4 regions of the Kitasatospora sp. NPDC096204 genome follow, and region 1 is predicted to be linked to each of the others. Evidence: riboswitches for the same ligand, from Rfam matches in the RefSeq annotation. Region 1 holds a riboswitch; each other region holds the start of a gene.
What was found. A riboswitch is a leader RNA that binds a small molecule or an ion and turns the genes downstream of it on or off. The one in region 1 is predicted to bind cobalamin.
Positions count from the first base shown of each region.

Region 2: linked by a shared signal. The riboswitch ahead of ACIQ87_RS04550 (ribonucleoside-diphosphate reductase subunit alpha) and the one ahead of ACIQ87_RS27550 ((2Fe-2S) ferredoxin domain-containing protein) in region 1 are both predicted to bind cobalamin.
Region 3: linked by a shared signal. The riboswitch ahead of ACIQ87_RS13655 (cobalamin biosynthesis protein) and the one ahead of ACIQ87_RS27550 ((2Fe-2S) ferredoxin domain-containing protein) in region 1 are both predicted to bind cobalamin.
Region 4: linked by a shared signal. The riboswitch ahead of ACIQ87_RS04410 (FecCD family ABC transporter permease) and the one ahead of ACIQ87_RS27550 ((2Fe-2S) ferredoxin domain-containing protein) in region 1 are both predicted to bind cobalamin.

Region 1 is NZ_JBIWFT010000028.1:111,475-114,671, reverse strand. It holds gene ACIQ87_RS27560 (phospholipase) at 1-344, opposite strand, end outside; gene ACIQ87_RS27555 (hypothetical protein) at 492-1,139, opposite strand; cobalamin riboswitch at 1,377-1,582, shown strand; gene ACIQ87_RS27550 ((2Fe-2S) ferredoxin domain-containing protein) at 1,570-2,061, shown strand; gene ACIQ87_RS27545 (hypothetical protein) at 2,218-2,415, opposite strand; gene ACIQ87_RS27540 (hypothetical protein) at 2,412-3,089, opposite strand; gene ACIQ87_RS27535 (hypothetical protein) at 3,086-3,197, opposite strand, start outside.
Region 2 is NZ_JBIWFT010000003.1:253,499-256,695, reverse strand. It holds gene ACIQ87_RS04550 (ribonucleoside-diphosphate reductase subunit alpha) at 1-1,206, opposite strand, end outside; cobalamin riboswitch at 1,398-1,553, opposite strand; gene ACIQ87_RS04545 (glycosyltransferase family 39 protein) at 1,603-3,197, opposite strand, start outside.
Region 3 is NZ_JBIWFT010000010.1:160,508-163,704, reverse strand. It holds gene ACIQ87_RS13660 (alpha/beta hydrolase) at 1-1,011, opposite strand, end outside; cobalamin riboswitch at 1,379-1,512, shown strand; gene ACIQ87_RS13655 (cobalamin biosynthesis protein) at 1,620-2,627, shown strand; gene ACIQ87_RS13650 (cobyric acid synthase) at 2,624-3,197, shown strand, end outside.
Region 4 is NZ_JBIWFT010000003.1:220,903-224,099, forward strand. It holds gene ACIQ87_RS04395 (CGNR zinc finger domain-containing protein) at 1-458, shown strand, start outside; gene sodX (nickel-type superoxide dismutase maturation protease) at 503-865, opposite strand; gene sodN (superoxide dismutase, Ni) at 1,134-1,529, shown strand; cobalamin riboswitch at 1,632-1,763, shown strand; gene ACIQ87_RS04410 (FecCD family ABC transporter permease) at 1,859-2,938, shown strand; gene ACIQ87_RS04415 (ABC transporter ATP-binding protein) at 2,944-3,197, shown strand, end outside.

The DNA.
Region 1 (3,197 bases):
CGCATCCGGTCCAGCACCCGCCTGGTCCCGGCCCGTTCGGTGCAGGAGGCGTCCCCCCAGCACCCCGGCGTCTGCAGCAGCCACCCGCCCGGGTCCCCGGCCGGCGCGTCCAACCGGTTGCCCGCCGTCCGCTGCCACACCACGCCCTCCAGCCCGGGCGACACCTGGCGCAGAGTCCGCTCCACGGCGTCCAGGTGGGGAGTGCCGTCGGCCTGGGCCGAGTCCGCTGCGGGCGCCGGAGCGGCGAACGCGGGGGCAACGGGCAGCACGCCGACGGCGGCGGCGAGGGCCAGCGCGGAACCGGCCAGACGGCGGCCGGAACGGCGGGACTGGTGAGAGAGCACGTGCGAGTCCTTCATGCGGGGCCGGGGACGTTCACCCGGACGACACCGCTAAATTACCTCAAAGTAACCTGATGTGCTGTCAGGGTCCCATCAAGGCCGCGCATCCGGCCTGACGTACCATCTGCCGGAAGCCCGGCAGCCCCGGCCTCAGTGGAACACGATGGCGTGGCCGCCCTCGATGCTCGCCAGGCACGCCCGATGGAGCTGCCGCCAGGCGAAACGCTCCGTCTCGAACGGTCCGTCCGTCGCGAGGTCCACAGCCGGCCCGACCGCCCCGGCGTCGAAGGGAACACCCTTGCCGTCGAGCTCGATGCCGATCGACGACGCCATACCCGCGAGTTCGGCCAGCAGGCGCTGGCTGGAGCCGACGATGCCGGCGCCGTCGACGTTCGCCTCGTCAGGGAGGAAGAGCGGATCATCGAAGTCGACCGGCACGTAGTAGCCGGAACTGTCGGAGTGGCAGAGCAGATGAGAGTCGAACCTCGTCATCTCGTCCCGGACCTTCTCGCAGTCGCGCTCGTACTGGCGCTCGCTGACCTCCAGAGCCGATGTGACGGGCTCGCCGAAGTCCGTGAGCACCAGGATGCGGCGCAGCTGGGTCAGGTACCCGTAGGGGAAGCCGGCGGAGAAGGTAGGCGTACGAGGTGGATCGGTCATCTCCGGCTCGTGCCAGCTGATTCCCTCCGCCATGAGCGCCCGGCTGAGGCGGGCGAAGGCGGAGCGGTGGTAGTCGAGCCCCTCCGCGTCATTGCGCGCCTGGTCGTAGAGGAGTCCCACCGATATCGAAAGTCCCATGGGCCGGAGTGTAGGAGGGCCCCCTGACACCCGACCGCGCCTCCCGGGGCCTGCGAACCGGGATGACCTCCCGAGTCGAACCGAGATGACCCACCGCCGCCGCGGTGCGGCCCCGCCCGCGCGGCGTCGGTGGGCATCCGCAGGTTGCCGCGGCTCCCCCGTCCGCCCCTGCGGTCCCGGCCGCTCACCGCCCACCGCCCGCCGCCCGGCCGCTCGCCGGCAGGATCGCGAGCCCTGATATCTTGCCAGCGCCGTGGTGTACGGGAAACCGGTCGAATTCCGGTGCGGCCCTCGCCACTGTTGCCGCGGAGTACCGCGGCCCTCGCTGACCGGCTTTCCCCCCGGTCAGGGCCACTGAGCGGGCTGGGAGAGCCGCTTGGGAAGGTCGGCCGCGGCGCGTCGATGCGGAAGCCAGGAGACCGGCCACGGCGTGACATGTGCCACGAGGGTTTTGGAGAACATCTGCCCAGCGGTCTGCCGTACCCGTTTCGATCCATACCGCCTCGCCGACTCACCGGACGCGGTCGCCGCGGTGGCCGCGGTGACGAAGGCCGTCACCGGCCAGGAGCCCGGCCTCACGTCGGAGGCCTGGGAGGAGGTGCCCGGCCACCGGCACCAGGTCATGGTGTGCCGCGGCCCGCGTTGCACGGCCAAGGGCGCGGAGGAGGGACTACGCGCCCTGGTACGGAAACTGACCGAACAAGGCCTCGGCGACGACGACGTGCTCGTCACCCAGACGGGGTGCCAGTTCCCCTGCAAGGCGCCCGTCGCCAGCGTGCAGCCGGACGACATCTGGTACGGGAGGATCGACCCGGCTGTCGCCGACCGCATCGTCACCGAGCACCTCGCCGGCGGACGACCGGTCGAGTCCCACCGACTCCCCCGCCACAGGAGAGAACGGACAGGCCACCACGACGACTGATCGCGACCCACCGGCACGGGAGCGGGGTGAACCCCGTCCCGGGCCCACCGGCCGTCCCGTTGCCTCACGACAACGGGACACGACCAGTCGGCCACTTGCCGACGGTGTCCGGCCGACGCGGCCGTCGCGCTTCTCCCGGGGCAGACGAACCGGGTGCTACGGGTCGGGGCGGCGGGCCTTCGCCTCCTGGACACAGCGCTGGAGAAGGTACTCGACCTCGTCGGGAGCACAACGCATCCGGGCCTGCTGCCAGGCACTGTCGAAGTCGAACGGGGACCGGCTGAGCCGCTGAAGGCGGAGCGCCCGCAGGGTCGTACGCGGGGCGAGCAGGACCCGCCACAGGGACGCCCTCATCCGGCCCGTCCGTCCGGGGCGGCCCGGTCCTGCGGCGCGGTGGCCGCCGTCAAGTCCGAGATGGAGTGCCGGAGCAGGACCTTCATGGCCTCGTGCCGGGTCTCCGGATCCTGGAATCCGGCGCCGACCGCCTCCCACTGTTCGAGGAGCGGGTGCCACCAGGCGTTGCAGGACCTGATCGCGCGTGAGAGCCGTTGCAGGTCGGCCACCCGGTCCTCGTCCGGGAGCGCGGAGGTCCCCTCGATGCGGTCGATCACCACGAGGTCCGGGTGGTCGTAGAGGGCTGTCTTGAGGAACTCCAGCCGCCTGATCCGTTCGGTGTCGGCCCGCCGGACGGCCAGGGTCTCCCGCACGGTGGGCGACAAGCGGAGGGTGAACTTCGCGGACAGCAACCGGTAGTGGGGGTTGCGCCGTCTGTCGAGCGTGCCGAGGACGGCGTTGAGGGTGTCCTCGGCCCCGAGCGGGTCGTCCGGCTGCAACCCGGCGGTCACTTCCGCGGCGGCGGCACGGAGGTCGCTGCGGACCTGCTCCGCCAGATTGATCCGGTGCCGCAAGGCGGGTCGCCAGGTCAGGGTGAAGGTCGCCTCGAAGGGTACGCCCGCTTCGAGGCTGGGAAGTCGGCACGGCCGCGGGCAACCGATGGTGCGCGCGGCCCGCTGCCACGGCCACCTCATCGAACGGTGCCCTCGGGTCCGAAGAGCTTGTGGAACGGGGCGCCGACCAGGTGCTGGTAGAAGTCCTCGGCGATGTTGACGCCCTGCGCCGTGACGGAGCCCGTGAGC
Region 2 (3,197 bases), on a different contig from region 1:
GGTCTGCGCCAGGGTGCGCATCATGCGGGCGTACAGGGTCTGCGCCGGGATGGTGCGGACGGCCTTGCCGGCCTGCTCGGCCTTGCGGTAGGCCTCGTCGAAGTCGGCGCCCCACAGGTCGACCAGCTCCGGCACGTCGGCCGGGGAGAACAGCGACCAGTCCTCGTTGGCGTTGACCCGGCGCATGAACTCGTCCGGGATCCAGTGCGCCAGGTTGAGGTTGTGGGTGCGGCGGGCCTCTTCGCCGGTGTTGTCGCGGAGCTCCAGGAACTCCTCGATGTCGGCGTGCCAGGTCTCCAGGTAGACGCAGGCCGCGCCCTTGCGGCGGCCGCCCTGGTTGACGGCGGCGACCGAGGAGTCGAGGGTGCGCAGGAACGGCACGATGCCGTTGGACTTGCCGTTGGTGCCGCGGATCAGGCTGCCGCGCGAGCGGATGCGCGAGTAGGACAGGCCGATGCCGCCGGCGTGCTTGGAGAGGCGGGCGATCTGCGCGTAGCGGTTGTAGATCGAGTCCAGGTTGTCCAGCGGCGAGTCGAGCAGGTAGCAGCTCGACATCTGCGGGTGCCGGGTGCCGGAGTTGAAGAGCGTCGGCGAGGAGGTCAGGTACTCCAGGCGGCTCATCAGGCCGTACAGCTCGGCCACCTCGCGCACGGACTGCTCGCTGTCGCCGACCGCCAGGCCACAGGCGACGCGGAGCAGGAAGTGCTGCGGGGTCTCGATCACCTTGCGGGTGATCGGGTGGCGCAGCAGGTAGCGGGACTGCACGGTGCGCAGGCCGAAGTACTCGAAGCGGTCGTCGCCGGTGGTGTCGATCAGCGCGTCCAGGGCGGCGGCGTGCTTGGTGACGAAGTCCGCGGTGGTGTCGCCGATCAGGCCCTCGGCGTGGCCGACGGCGATCGAGGCGGAGAAGGACACCGAGCCCTGGCTGTTCGCCTCGTCGACGATCTCCAGGGCGAGCAGGCGGGCGGCCAGCTTCGAGTACTGGGGGTCCTCGGCGATCATCGACGCGGCGGCGTCCACGGCCAGCCCGCGCAGCTCGGCGAAGTCCGAGCCGGCGTGGCGGCCGCGCAGCGCGGCCGCGGCGACATGGCCGGGGTCGACCTCGGTGAGGTCGGTGCTGCGGTCGGTGAGAAGCCGCAGCAGGGCGCCGCCGGGGTCGGAGACCGTCGGGTCGGTGAAGGCGGTACCGGTGCCCTGGGCGGGCAGGGTGGCTGAGGCGGCGGTGGTCAAGGCGCTCTCTCCTGGCGGCGATCGGCGGCGGTGATCGGGGGCCACCGGGCCGATCGGGGCAGGGGAGCACGGCACGAACGCAGATGGCGTCGCGCGACGGTGACTCCCCGGCCCGCCCGCGAGGCCCGGAGGGGTACTGCTCGTGCCGGCGCGGCCTCTGCGGGAGGGCCGTGGCGCACGCTGGCGGCAGGTCATCGGACTCGCGGTACGGCTGCTGGAGCCGCCCGCACACCGCTGCGGGGCAGTCCCGGATTCGCACCGGGTTCCCCTGCATCGACAGCAGAAGCGAGCATACATGTAGTGCCGCCGGACTGTGGTGGCACCATATGTTGTGCCTGTCGTGTCGCGGATGTGCGTGGGACGGGCGGCCGGTCAGTGCTTGAGATAGACCTTGTACGTACTCGAATCACCGGTCGGCGAGGTGAATTGGGCGACCAGCCGGTAGTGCCCGGCGGTGCTCAGGGCCTCGCTCACGGCCCGGTCGGTGGCCCTCGGCGCGGTGCTGTCGAGGACGACCATCGTGAACCAGCCGTCCCGGATCGCGGCCACGCTGCCGTCGTCGCCGTGGTGCTGGACGCCGGCCCCGTCGCGGTACTCCGTGCCGGTGCGCGCGGAGACCCACTGCTCGGGCTTGGAGACGCTGCCGAGGTAGTACTCGGCGAGTCCGTCGACCTCGGTGAGATAGCGGCCCTGGGGCTGCGTGTGGGCCGCCAGGACGGCCAGCAGGCGGCCGGAGTCGGGCCCGTTCTGGTAGCGCAGGGCGGACTGTTCCAGGCCGAGGGCGAGCAGGGCGACCCAGGCCAGGATGCCGAGCTGGGGATGGCGGAAGTGGGCGCCGACCAGCCGGGTCAGGCCGACCCCGGCGAGCGGGGCGGCGAGCAGCATGCCGTAGCCGAGGTGGCGGAACAGCGCGCCGGACGTGCCGGTCCACAGGTGGGCGGCGGGGACCAGCAGCGCGGTGACGGTCAGGGTGGCCCCGAGTAGGGCGCGCAGGCCCCGGGTGGTGGGGACGGCGTCCCTCTCCGGCGCGTCGTGCTCGTTCATCTGTTCGCGGCGCGCGTAGGCGATGGTGCCGGCCACCGCGAGGACGGTGAAGAGGCCCGCCCACTGGAGCGTGGCGACCAGGATCGAGCCGGCCGAGCCGGGGGCGTTGCCGTGCGAGGGTGACCACCCGGCGACCTTGCCGAGGGTGCCGTACGGGAGCAGCAGGACGAGGGTGCCGAGCGCCGCCAGCAGCGCGCGAAGGCCGGCCGGGCCGACCCGGTGGTACGGCCGGGCGCAGGCGAAGGCGAGGGCCATCAGGGCGGGGACGGCGAAGGCCGCGGAGTAGGCCACGGTGCAGGCCAGCGCCGTGGGCGGGGCGGCGAGCAGAGCCAGGGCCGGATGGCGTCTCGCGGTGAACACCGTGGTCCAGGCCGCGAGGGCGACCAGCAGGACGGCGAGGGACTCGGGCGCGGCGTAGAAGCCGACCACGACGGTGGACTGGAGGACGGCGTACACGGCGATCGCGCAGATGGCGACCCGCTCGTTGAACAGCCGCCGGGTCAGCGAGTACAACAGGACGGTGGTGAGCAGCGCGAAGCCGAGGCTGAGCAGCCGGGTGCCCCAGATGCCGTTGGCGTCGGCGGCGGCGCCGGCCAGTGGTGGGTAGAGCCAGGGTGAGCCGTGCACCCGGTCGACCAGGTCGGTGGTGACGGGGGTGCCGTGTAGGAGGTGGGCCAGCTGTTGGCGCCCGGCGACCATGGCGGCGGCCTCGTCGGGGTGCGCGGCGGCCAGCAGGCGCAGCGAGAGCGCGGCCTGGACGGTCAGGACGGCGCCCAGCAGGCCGAGGGCGATCCGGCGGCGGCGGGGGCTGGCGCCCGGGTCCCAGCCGATCGCGGGGACCGGTGGGATGGTGTACGGGGCGAGGTCGACGCCGTCGGGGTTGTCCACCGCCACGGCCGTGCGGGACCCGGTGGGGTCGGGTT
Region 3 (3,197 bases), on a different contig from region 1:
GAGGCTGACCACGTCGCGGCGGGCGGCGGCCAGCTTCTCGGCGGTGCCGAAGGGGGCGATCCGGTCCTCGGGGCTGTGCAGGAGGAGGGTGGGCACCCGCAGGTCGGCGCCCTCGGCGATGCGGCCGAAGTCGGCGAGGTCGACGCCGGTCCGGCCTTCGGCGGCGAGGGCGCCGAGCTCCGCCGCGACGCCCGGGAAGCCGGAGCGGGCGGCGTCCCGGCGGGCGGACGCCGGGAGGTCGAGCACGGGCGAGTCGAGGACCAGGCCGCGGACGGCGTGCGACCAGGCGGAGTGGGCCGCCGTGTGGAGGACCATGGTCGCGCCGAGGGACCAGCCGTAGAGGATCACCTTGCCGGCGCCGCTGTCGAGCGCCAGCCGTACCGCCGCCTCGACGTCGCGCCACTCGGTCTCGCCGAAGTGGCTGAGCCCGTCCGGGGAGCCGGGGGCACCCCGGTCGCCGCGGTAGGTGACGGCGAGGGCGGGCAGGCCGAGCCGGTCGAGGACGGGGAGCACCGGAAGGGTCTGCCGGCGGTCGGCCCCGGGGCCGTGCACCAGGATCACCCAGGTGCCGCGCTTGCCGTCGAGCTGCCAGGCGGGAAGGGCGCCGAGCTCGCCGTCGACGGCGGTGTCGGCGAAGGCGAGGCCGAGCGCCTCGGTGGGGTCGCCGAGGTGGACCCGTGGGGTGAAGCGGACCTCGGTGCCGGAGGCGAGGGTGCCCCGGTCGGCGCGGACCAGCCGGCGGGTGACCTCCTGCTCGTCGCCGTGCAGGATCTCCTCGACGACCGCGTGCCCGCCGTCCGCCCACTCGACCGCCCAGCGGCCGGGGCGCAGGCTCCCGGGGCCGCGGGTGAAGGTGACCCGGCCGGGGGCGAGGCCGCGGACGACGACCGGAGCGGACTCCTGAACGGTGGTCACCGGACGGACCATCCGCTCGGAGGCCCGACGGCCGATCACCAGCACGGCGGCCCCGACCGCGGCGGCCGCCACGACGGCTGCGGTTCCCCAACGCATTTCGCTCCCCGCTCTCCTGCTCACGGACCGGACGGTGTTCGGGCACCAGTTCACCGGCGCCCCGCCCGCCCGGCCACCGGGCTGGGCCGTCCGGGTCACCCGGGCGGCGGGCCGGCCCTGCCGAGGAGCCGGCGGCCCCGCGCTGCCGAGGTGGCGCCGGAGACGGACGGTGAGGACGGTAAGGACGGCCGGCCCCGGGAGGGCGAAGGCAGCGGACGAGGGCAGCGGCAGACCCCGTCCTCGGCCCGCCGCGCCGACCGGCCCCACGGGGCGTCAGCGGCGTCCGCGTGTGACCAACCCCTCCGTGACCTCGGTTGACTCCCGGTTCGGGCCCGTGATGGGATCCTGGGGCCAAACGGAGGCATGGAGAGGAAGCCGGTGGAAGTCCGGCGCGGTCCCGCCACTGTCACCGGGGAGCACGCTCGGAACATCGCCACGGCGGGCCGTCGACGGCCGCTGGAAGGCTCCGAGGGTGCGTTCGACCCGGAAGCCAGGAGACTCTCGCCGCCGTCACGTCGATCCAGGGCGCGGACCCTGAGTGAGGACACGCACGCGATGCAGGCTGCCCCGCCCTGCCCGACCCCGAGCTGCCCTCCGCCGTGCGACCGATGACCCCGCCCGCGTCTTCCCCTTCCGCGCGCCCGCTGACCCGCGCCGCCGCGTTCGCGCTCGGCGCCGTCGCGGGCTACGCCGCCGACGCCCGCTTCGCCGACCCCCGCCGGGGCCACCCGGTGGCCGTCTTCGGCAGCGCCGCGACCCGGCTGGAGCGGCGGCTGTGGCGCGACGACCGCGCCGCCGGGGCCGGGTACACGGCGCTGTGCGTGGGCGCGGTCGCGGCGGGCGCGCTCGCCCTGGACCGTACGGTGGGCCGGCGCCCGCTGGGCCGGGCGGCGCTGGCGGCGGCCGCGACCTGGACGGTGCTCGGCGGCACCTCGCTGACCCGGGAGGCGCGCACCATCGGCCGTTCGCTGGCGGCGGGCGACCTCACGGCCGCCCGGGAACGGCTGCCGCACCTGTGCGGGCGGGATCCGAGCGCGCTGGACGGGGAGCAGATCGCCCGGGCGGTGGTCGAGTCGGTGGCGGAGAACACCGCCGACGCCGTGGTCAACGCGCTGACCTGGGGCGCCCTGGCCGGCACGCCCGGCCTGCTCGCCTTCCGCGCCGTGAACACCCTGGACGCCATGGTGGGCCACCGCTCGCCGCGCTACGCCCGGTTCGGCTGGGCCTCGGCCCGGCTGGACGACCTGGCGGGCTGGCCCGGCGCCCGGCTGACGGCGCTGCTGACGGTGGCCGCCGCGCCCGAGCCCCGGACGGCCTGGCGGGTCTGGCGGCGCGACGGCTCCGCGCACCCGAGCCCGAACGCGGGCCAGGCCGAGTCGGCGTTCGCCGGCGCGGTGGGCGTCCGGTTGGGCGGGGCGCTGCGGTACGGCGAGCGTGTGGAGAACCGGCCGGTACTGGGCGCGGAGCTCCGGCCGGTGACGGTGGACGACATCGAGCGGGCCTGCGCGCTCTCCCGGCGGGTGGGCGCGCTGGCGCTGGGTACGACGGTCGCGGGGCACGTCCTGCTGCGGGTGCTGCTGGAGCGGAAGTCGCCGAAGAGAAGGGGACGGGGATGAGCAACGCACTGCTGGTCGCGGGGACGACCTCGGACGCGGGCAAGAGCGTGGTGACGGCCGGGATCTGCCGTTGGCTCGCCCGCCAGGGCGTGCGGGTCGCGCCGTTCAAGGCGCAGAACATGTCACTGAACTCCTTCGTCACCTCCGACGGCGCCGAGATCGGCCGCGCCCAGGCGATGCAGGCGCAGGCCGCCCGGGTGGAGCCGGAGGCGGCGATGAACCCGGTGCTGCTCAAGCCGGGCGCGGACGGCCGCAGCCAGGTGGTGCTGCTCGGCAGACCGGTGGCCGAGGTGGGCGCGCTGGACTATCGCGAGCGCAAGCCCGTCCTGCTGGAGCGCTCCCTGGAGTGCCTGGCCGACCTGCGCCGCCGCTACGACGTGGTGGTCTGCGAGGGCGCGGGCTCGCCCGCCGAGATCAACCTGCGCGACCGTGACATCGCCAACATGGGCCTGGCCACGGCCGCCGCCCTGCCGGTGGTGGTGGTCGGGGACATCGACCGGGGCGGGGTCTTCGCGGCGATGTACGGGACGCTGGCGCTGCTGTCGGCGGAGGACCAGCGGCACGTGGCGG
Region 4 (3,197 bases), on a different contig from region 1:
CCGCCGCCCTCGCCGACGAGTCCGACCTGCCCCGGCTGCGGGCGGTGCGGACCAGGCTGCGCGGGGTCTTCGAGGCCGCCGCCGAGGGCGACGAGGTCCGCGGCGTCGACCTGCTGAACAGCCTGCTGATGGAGTACCCGGTCAGCCCGCTGGTCTCCGGGCACGACTACCTGGACGACGCCGGGCGGCCGCGCTGGCACCTGCACCTGGCCGACAACTCCCCCACCGCCACCGCGCACTTCACCGCGGTCGCCTGCATGGGCCTGGCCGTCCACCTGACCGAGCTGGGCGCCGACCGGCTCGGCATCTGCCAGGCCGCGCCCTGCCGCAACGCCTACCTGGACACCTCGACCAACCGCTCCCGCCGCTACTGCTCGGACCGCTGCGCGACCCGCGCCAACGTGGCCGCCTACCGGGCCCGCAAGCGCCAGGAGGCGGAGGCCGCCGCCCGGGCCTAGGCCCTCGGCAACCCGGGGCCTCGGGAGGTCGGGGCCCCAGGGCCTCAGACCTCCTCCACCCAGGCGCCGAACCGGCGGGCCAGGCCCGGCACCCGGGCCAGCCGCGGGGTGAGCAGCAGCCGCTCCAGCCGGCGCCCCGGCGCCAGCCAGACCGGGCTCGGGCTCAGCCGCAGCAGCACCCGGCCGAGCACCAGCTCGTCCGGGACGGCGCCGTAGCTGCGGCTGTCGCTGTCCACCGGGCGGTTGTCGGACAGCAGCCACCAGCCCTTGGGCCGGCGCTCGGCGGCCCGCTTCACCACCAGCAGGTCCTGCTGGAAGGGGTGCCGGAAGACCACCACCGCGCCCGGCCGGATCGGCGCGCCGTAGCGGACCAGCAGCCGGTCGCCCTCGCGCAGGGTCGGGACCATCGACGGCCCCGCCACGTCGACCAGCCCGAACGGCAGCACTCCGCCCCGGTCCCCGGCTCCGACGTCCTCCGGTCGCGTACTCCGCGCCACGACTCCTCCTCCCGCTCCGCCCGTCCCCCAGTCTGCCGTACGGGCCGTCAGCGCTCCGATGTCCGGAATACCCCGGTTCCGGGTCCGTCTTTCGCCCTAGGCCCGCCGCCCGATCGCGAAACCGGGAGGGCGGAAGGGTAATCTCGGGCGCGGGAAGACGATCTAAGGAAGGACTCCCATGTTCTCTCGTCTGTTTGCACCGCGCGCCACCGCCCACGCCCACTGCGACCTGCCCTGCGGCGTGTACGACCCCGCGCAGGCCAAGCTCGAGGCCGAGTCCGTCAAGGCCACCCAGGAGAAGTACCAGGCCAACGAGGACCCGCACTTCCGCGCCCGCGCCATCATCATCAAGGAGCAGCGCGCCGAGGCCGTCAAGCACCACATCTCGGTGCTGTGGAGCGACTACTTCAAGGCCCCGCACTTCGAGAAGTACCCGCAGCTGCACCAGCTGATCAACGACACCCTGAAGGCCGCCTCGGCCGCCAAGGCGTCCACCGACCCGGCCACCGGCCAGGCCCTGCTGGACCTGATCGCCGAGGTCGACAAGATCTTCTGGGAGACCAAGCAGGCCTGAGCCTGACGCGTCGCCACCCGACCGCCCCCGTCCGGACCGCCGGACGGGGGCGGTCGTGCGTTCACGCCCGATCCCCGACCGGTAAGGGTTGCCTGCCCTGAGTGGCTGTTATGCTGCCAGGGCGTCCGAGGGAGAAGTCCGGTGTGAATCCGGCGCTGACCCGCAACGGTGAGCACGGCCCGTACCAGCCCGTACGGCCGCGCCAGCCCGATCGCCCTCGGCCGCCGAACTCCCGACAACTCGCCGTGGACTGCGAGGGGAACGGCGCTCCGGCACGCCCCGGCCCGCGCCCGCCCCGGCGCACCCCCGGCCCGAGGCAAGGCGCACCCGTGAACCGCGCACCCGCAGACCGTGCAGTCGGCCCGCCCACTCGTCGCATACCCGTCGTCCCGCTCGCCGCGGGCCTCGGCGCCGCCCTCCTGCTCTCGCTGGTCTGCGGGGTCGCCCTCGGCTCCTCCGGGCTCGGCCTGCCCCGGGTGCTGCGGCTGCTGGGCGCCGGGCTGACGGGCGGTCGGCTGGACGCGGACGAGGCGGCCGCGTACGCGATCGTCTGGGAGATCCGGCTGCCGCGCACCGTGCTGGCCGCCGTGGTCGGCGCCGGACTGGCCGCCTGCGGCGTCGCCGTCCAGGCCCTGGTGCGCAACGCGCTGGCCGACCCCTTCGTCCTCGGCATCTCCTCCGGCGCGGCCGTCGGCGCCAACGCCGTCCTGCTGTTCGGCGCCTTCGCCTCGCTCGGCGTGTGGGCGATCTCCGCCTCCGCCTTCGGTTCCGCGCTGACCGCCATGACGCTGGTCTACCTCGCCGCCCGCACGGCGCACGGGCTCACCCCGCTGCGCCTGGTGCTCACCGGCACCGCCCTGTCCTACGGGTTCTCCGCCGCCACCACCCTGATGGTCTTCGCCGCCGACCGCGGCGAGGCCGCCCGGGACGCCATGATGTGGCTGCTCGGCAGCCTCGGCGGCGCCACCTGGGGCTCGGTGCCGATCGCCGCCGTCACCGTCCTGGCCGGCCTCGCCTGTCTGGCCTGCGCCGCCGGGCGGCTGGACGCGCTCGCGATGGGCGACGAGACCTCCGCCTCGCTCGGCGTGGACCCGGACCGGCTGCGCCGCGAACTGTTCGTGGTGACCGCCGCCGTCACCGGCACCGTGGTCGCGGTCAGCGGGGCGATCGGCTTCGTCGGGCTGCTGATGCCGCACCTGGCCCGGATGCTGGTCGGCGCCGGGCACCGCCGGGTGCTGCTGATCGCCCCGCTCGCCGGAGCCCTGCTGCTGGTCTGGGTGGACATCGCCTCGCGCACCCTGCTGGCGCCCGCCGAACTGCCCGTCGGGGTGTTCACCGCGGTGCTCGGCGTGCCCGCCTTCCTGCTGATGATGCGCCGCCGCGGCCAGTCCTTCGGAGGCACCCGGTGACCGACGTGACCGCGGTGGACACCGCGACCGGGCCGGCCCAGGACCTCGCCGTCGACGCCGTCTCGGTGGAGCTGGCCGGCACCCGGCTGGTCCACGAGGTGAGCCTGGCGGCCGCCGCCGGACAGGTGGTCGGGCTCATCGGCCCGAACGGCAGCGGCAAGTCGACGCTGCTGCGCTGCGTCTACCGGGTGCTGAAGCCGGCCGGCGGCGCGGTCCGGCTGGCCGGCGACGACCTGCACGCCCTCACCGCCCGCGAGAC